One region of the Clostridium sp. JNZ J1-5 genome, then DNA from elsewhere that is predicted to be linked to it. Evidence: a T-box and tRNA genes for the amino acid it is inferred to sense, from the RefSeq annotation. Region 1 holds a T-box; the other holds one or more tRNA genes.

Region 1 (3,432 bases):
ATGGTTAATCAATGCACTCAATATTATGTTTTTTTCACTAATAGAATATATGCATGTTGTTTTCAAGTTGGGGTCATGGGATAATAATGATATAATTGCGTCTTTAATCGGTATAGTATTTTCGACAGTTATTTATTTTAAATCAAGAAAGTGTTTTGTTAAAAAAAGGTAGTTTTTTAGCTATCTTTAACAATATATACTTAGTGAATTTACAGTGTGGCTACGCCATGCAAAATTATCATTTTGATTTTTGAAGTCATTTCAGTATTTACTATAGTAATTACTAGGTGCAACTAATTAAGGCATGTAAGATTACTGGCTAGCATATATGTGTCAATTGAAGAAACTTTGAAGGAATAACTAGTAGTACTTAAGGTTTCTCAATGATACATATATGCGTTAGCCAAGTAATCTTACATGCCGCTATTTTGCTGCACTATACTTATATTGTGGATCAAAATTAATAAGCTTTTCCCCAGTAAACCATGTGTTTTGCTTCTTTTCCACAGCAGATACATTTATCAGAGATTTTTTCTTGTTCAAAAGGAATACATCTAGAAGTTACACCTATAACTTCTTTTAATTTTTCTTCACAAGCCTTATCTCCACACCACATAGCTTTTATAAAACCAGGTTTATCATCTGCTATTTCTTTAAACTCTTCTAAGGTAGCTGCAGTATAAGTTTTTTCTTCTCTATGGTTTTTAGCATGCTCATACATTGAGTTATGTATGTCATCTAAAAGTTTTGGTATAGCAGTTTCAAGATCATCCATAGAAACAATAAGCTTTTCTCTTGTATCTCTTCTAACAAGTACAACTTGGTTGTTTTCAATATCCTTTGGTCCTACTTCAAGACGAACTGGAATACCTTTCATTTCGTATTCATTAAACTTCCAGCCTGGCATCTTATCACTAGAATCGAGATTAACTCTAGCAAATTTAGAGATTTTAGCTTTAAGTTCGTTAGCCTTATCTAAAACTCCCTCTTTGTGTTGAGCAATTGGTACAATTATAACTTGAGTTGGAGCTATTTTTGGTGGAAGCTTAAGGCCGCTGTCATCACCATGTACCATTATAATTGCTCCTATAATTCTAGTAGTCATACCCCAAGAAGTTTGATGAACATATTGAAGTTGACTGTTTTTATCAGTATATTGAATTTCAAATGCCTTTGCAAAATTATCTCCAAAATTGTGGGAAGTACCACTTTGAAGTGCTTTACCATCATGCATTAGGCTTTCTATTGTGTAAGTTGCCTTTGCACCAGCAAATTTTTCTTTTTCTGTTTTTTGCCCTTTTACAACAGGTATAGCTAAAACATTTTCACAGAAGTCTGCATATACGTTTAGCATATCTATAGTTTCTTTTTCTGATTCTTCGGCAGTTGCATGTGCAGTATGACCTTCTTGCCATAGGAATTCAGTTGTTCTTAAGAATGGACGAGTTGTTTTTTCCCATCTTACAACAGAACACCATTGATTATATTTTTTTGGAAGATCATTATAAGATTGAATTATTTTTGCATAGTGATCACAGAATAATGTTTCAGAAGTTGGACGAACGCATAGTCTTTCAGCAAGTTCTTCAGTTCCACCGTGAGTTACCCAAGCAACTTCTGGGGCAAAGCCTTCAACGTGATCTTTTTCTTTTTGAAGTAAACCTTCAGGTATGAACATTGGCATATATACATTTTCATGTCCTGTTTCTTTGAATTTTGTATCAAGATATTTTTGAATATTTTCCCAGATGGCGTATCCATAAGGACGAATTATCATACATCCCCTAACGCTTGAATAGTCAACAAGTTCAGCCTTTTTTACAATGTCAGTATACCATTGAGCAAAATCTACATCCATTGCAGTTATAGCTTCAACAAATTTTTTCTGTTTTCCCATTTTAATTTCCTCCTTATTATTTTAGGTAGTAATCTTCAAGGTTTAAGATTAAAAGAAATCGCTAGTCTCTAGTGGCTAATCTCTAAAAAATTAGAGGAAATCGCTGAAATACAGAGTTAGCATTAATATAGTGGTTAAACCCTTATAACTTAGAAACTAACTCTTATTGCTACAACCTAGTGATTAGAGAGTAGCGACTAGTAAAGTAGAAAAGTGCTCAGCATTTTTCTAATATTTCACAAAATAAAAAAGCCCTAATCCCAAAAAGGGACCGGCTTCCGGTGGTACCACCCTAGTTAATATATATAAATATATTCACTCATCTTAATAACGGTAAAAACCGCTGTAGCCTACTATTATTTCGGTACAGAACTCAAAGGCTGGTTCAAAATTATCCTTTTAGATGCCTCTCACCAATGGCTCCCTCTCTTTAAAAAAGATTAATTTCTACTATTCCTCATCATAGTCATAAACTATTGAATTATAATTAATATGATAAAAATTAATTAGCAATATGTCAAGGGGTTTTCAGGTTAATTATAAACTATTCTATTGTGTTTGTCGAAATTTTTACCTTAGATATAGTTGACTATTGGTAAATAGTAGTTTAATATATCGTTGCATGATATATCGTGCAACGATATAAAACTAATCCATATAGTATCTTGTTACTATACTAAAAGGGGGTTTTCATTTTGAAGATTCAAGATCATGCTAGAAAATATCTTCCATTAACGGAGTCAACCTATTATATATTAATATCATTAATTGAACCATTGCATGGATATGGCATAATGCAAAATGTGGAAGAGATAAGCAAAGGAAAGGTAAAAATAGGACCAGGAACTCTTTATGGTGCAATAAATAAGCTTTTAAAAGAAGAGCTGATAGTTAGAGCGAAAAGTAAAAGTTTAGAGGATGATAGAAGAAAAACCTACGTGTTAACTGATATAGGGAAAGAAGTAGTTATCCAAGAGTATAGAAGACTTTCAGACTTGGTAGAGTGCAGTAAAGAAGTAGTTAATAAAATTGGGGGGGTTGAGAATGATTAAAAAATATAAAAGATTACCTGGTATTTTTTTTGGATGGGAAGATGAAAAAGAAGAAAGATGGCTTGAAAAGCTATCAAAACAGGGACTACATTTTGTAAGGTATAACCTACTTTATTATGTATTTCAGGTAGGAGAGCCAAAGAAATACATTTATAAAATAGACTACAAATCAACTAAAAATACTGATATAGATGAGTATTTAAATATATTTGAAGATGCCGGCTGGGAACATGTAGGCCAATTTGCAGGTTGGCACTATTTTAGAATAGAAAAAGAAAAGGCAGATATTCAGGATATTTATACAGACAACAACTCTAAAATTGAAAAATATAGGGGATATTTAAAAACTTTGAAGATAGTAGCAGCATGTGAGGTGCCTGCATTTTTAAATTTTACGCTCAATCCAGTTTATGGAAAACACTCTGGAATGAATATTATTAAATTATTATTGGTTGGCCTAATTACAATATTCGGTTACACAAT
Region 2 (3,432 bases), 1.1 Mb from region 1:
TCTAAATATCGAAGCTGATCATTTAGATTTTTACAAAGATATAGAAGATATCCAAAATACTTTTATAAAATTTGCTAAGATAATACCTAAAGATGGATTTTTAGTAGTTAATGCTGATGATAAGAGATGTCTATCAGTAGCAGAAAAGGTTAATTGCAATATAATTACTTTTGGAATTAACAATGGCCATATAAGAGCCAAAAACATTGTTTATAATAATGGATGCCCAACTTTCGATGTATATAATAAGGAAGATAAGCTATTCACTTTAACACTAAATGTTCCTGGAGATCATAATATTCTTAACTCTTTAGCAAGTATAGGTGGTTCCTTAGCACTAAATATAGACAAAGAGTATATACTAAATGGACTTTCTACATTTCACGGAACTCACAGACGTTTTGAATTTAAAGGTAAAACCAATGGTATTACTGTAATAGATGATTACGCTCATCATCCTACAGAAATTAAGGCAGCATTGAATGCCGCCAAAAATTTCCCTCATAAAAGAATTTTCTGTGTGTTTCAACCTCACACTTATTCTAGAACTATAACTTTATTTAATGAATTTGTCGATTCCTTCTCTAATGCAGATACCTTATTGTTAGCAGATATTTATGCAGCAAGAGAAAAAGATTTAGGGATTGTAAGTTCTGATGCATTAGGAACTAAGATAAGAGAAAAAGGTGTTGACTGTAAAAATTTCCACAGCTTTAATGACATAACAAAGTTTTTGCAAACTGAACTAAGGGATGGAGACTTACTTATTACAGTTGGAGCTGGAGATGTATATAAAGTTGGAGAAATGTTTTTAAATAACGCAGTTTAATAGAAGAAGATATATAATTGCAAAAAGCAATTATATATCTTCTTCTATTTTTTTATATTTTTATTCTAAATTTCATTCTAAAAATTATTACTATTAAAACGCCTCTAAATTAATCTCAGTTTTACTACATTAAAATTATTTGGTAATAATATTTTCACGTAATACTTTAAGATATTAATAAAATTAAAGTGTAAAAAATTGAAAATAGGGCAAAAATATTAATGATATACTTTTAGGAGGCGGATGTTATTATGTATACATTTTTAGTTTCTGCATTAATAGATGTTGTTCTAATATTTGTTTCATATTATATATTTAGATCTGTAATAAGTGGTCCTACTAGGCATAGGATATATGAAAAATACCTAAGCTCTTTCGCAAAATTCGTAATATATGCATTTATTATAACTTTATTGATAACAGGGCTTAGTGCTTTAATTCTTTACAAAACACGTTACATAGTTTATCTCAATGTAATAGCCCCATCTCTAGTTTCTATTTTTGTTGGTTTTATAATTTCATTAGTTCCAACCCGTGGTACAGGTGATAAGAAAGAAAAAAACATTTAACTCAATCATTACTAAATTGTTGAAAATAATATACTTAAATTGAAAGATTATATACCATAACACTTTATTATGGTATATAATTTATTTATATACCATTTTAATTATAACAATAAATTGTATGACATTTTTTCTACTTACAAAAATCTTTCTCTTTATAAGAAACTTGAGATGAGGAGAACTAAAAATGCTTGATATAATAACTATAATTGCTAACATACTTTTAGGAATGAACATTATCGGCACATTAGCTTGTGTACTATTATTTATAATAGTTACAATATCTAAATCATATTTGTTAAGAAATGTCCTGTCTAAGGTTTGCATTCTATTTATTATAACTTGGTTTCTAAATATATCATGTAATGTTTTTATTCTTATTAAAGCTTCTTAAGCTAAAAAATAATATAACTACTATATTGACTTTTTTATACTAGCATTATATAATATTATTCGTTGACGGGGTATAGCGCAGATGGTAGCGCGCGTGGTTTGGGACCATGAGGCCGCGGGTTCGAGCCCTGCTACCCCGACCAGAGAGTTGTTTTGAACAACTCTTTTTTTGTTTTTTGGTATATAACTTGAATGCATCGTAAAAAATAATTCTAAAAAAAGGAGACTGCTCAATGAATAATAATTACGATGCTTTATTCAAAACATTAGTAAAATCATATTATGATAACACTTTTGAAGAAACTGTACTAAATTTGCTCTCTGGGGAAAGTTCAAAAAAAGAACATTTAGGTAAAATCATTTCTTTCCTTTGTGGAGTTGATATAAAATATGATGATAACTTTATACAAAATTTAAAGAAAGCTATTGCAAGCTATGAAATACGTCATAAAATAGTTCATAAAATTAATGATTGTTCTATGGATTGTGCAGATAAAAGCGGTAAAACCATGTGCCAAAAATCCTGTCCCTTTGACGCTGTATTAGTAGATGAAAATACAAAAAAAACTTATTTATCTCTTGATAGGTGTACAGATTGTGGCTTTTGCGTAGATGGTTGTCCTACTGGCAGCATATTAGACAAGGTTGAATTTATTCCTCTCATAGACTTACTCAATAAGGAAAATATGATAATCGCTGCGGTAGCTCCTTCAATTATTGGCCAATTTGGAGATGATGTAACTATAGATCAGCTTAGATCTGCTTTTAAAAAAATTGGTTTTGCAGATATGGTAGAAGTAGCTTTTTTTGCAGATATGTTAACAATAAAAGAAGCAATAGAATTTGATCATCTAGTAAATAGTGTAGACGATTTTATGATAACTTCTTGCTGCTGCCCCATGTGGATAGGTATGTTAAAGAAGTTATTTAGTGATTTACTTCCATATCTCTCTCCTTCTGTATCCCCTATGATAGCAGCAGGCAAAGTGCTAAAGCGACTAAATCCTAATTGTAAAGTTGTTTTTATCGGCCCTTGTATTGCTAAAAAATCAGAAGCCAAAGAAGAGGATTTAATAGGTGTTATAGATTATGTACTTACCTATCAAGAGCTTAAAGATATTTTTGATGCTCTTGAAGTACATCCTAGTGAGATGGAAGAAGACTTAGCCACCGAATATGCTTCTAGAGAAGGTAGACTTTATGGCCGTACTGGTGGCGTTTCAATAGCGATTTCTGAAGCTATCGAAAACTTATTTCCCGAAAAAGCTAAAGTATTAAAGGTCATTCAAGGAAATGGCGTAAAGGATTGCCGAGAAATTCTAACGAAACTAAAAAATAAAGAATTAGATGCAAATTTTATTGAGGGTATGGGATGCGTTGGAGGATGTGTTGGTGGCCCTAAAGTAATTATTCCAAAGGAAATGGGAAAGGACTTTCTAGATAAATTCGCTGAAGACTCAGAGATTTCGGTTTCCCTAGATAATAAATGGATGAAAGATATTCTAAAAAAGCTAGACTTAAACTCCACAGAAGATTTCAATAATAAAGAGAAAATTAAAATTTTCCTTAGAGATTTTTAATATGATCTTCTCCTTAACCCCCCTCTAAATTAAAACTTAGAATTTAACATTTACTTAAAGTATT

The links. The T-box of region 1 lies ahead of proS (proline--tRNA ligase). A T-box ahead of a tRNA ligase gene usually reads a tRNA of that ligase, here a tRNA-Pro.
Region 2: it has a tRNA-Pro gene. The T-box ahead of proS (proline--tRNA ligase) is inferred to sense a tRNA for this amino acid. The anticodon was not compared.

The regions. Positions count from the first base shown of each region.
Region 1 is NZ_CM132773.1:2,871,364-2,874,795, forward strand. It holds gene proS (proline--tRNA ligase) at 461-1,897, opposite strand; T-box leader at 2,161-2,370, opposite strand; gene ACWW38_RS13830 (PadR family transcriptional regulator) at 2,599-2,949, shown strand; gene ACWW38_RS13835 (DUF2812 domain-containing protein) at 2,942-3,432, shown strand, end outside.
Region 2 is NZ_CM132773.1:1,787,808-1,791,239, forward strand. It holds gene murC (UDP-N-acetylmuramate--L-alanine ligase) at 1-829, shown strand, start outside; gene ACWW38_RS08635 (hypothetical protein) at 1,081-1,398, shown strand; gene ACWW38_RS08640 (hypothetical protein) at 1,583-1,789, shown strand; tRNA gene ACWW38_RS08645 (tRNA-Pro) at 1,856-1,931, shown strand; gene ACWW38_RS08650 ([Fe-Fe] hydrogenase large subunit C-terminal domain-containing protein) at 2,022-3,368, shown strand.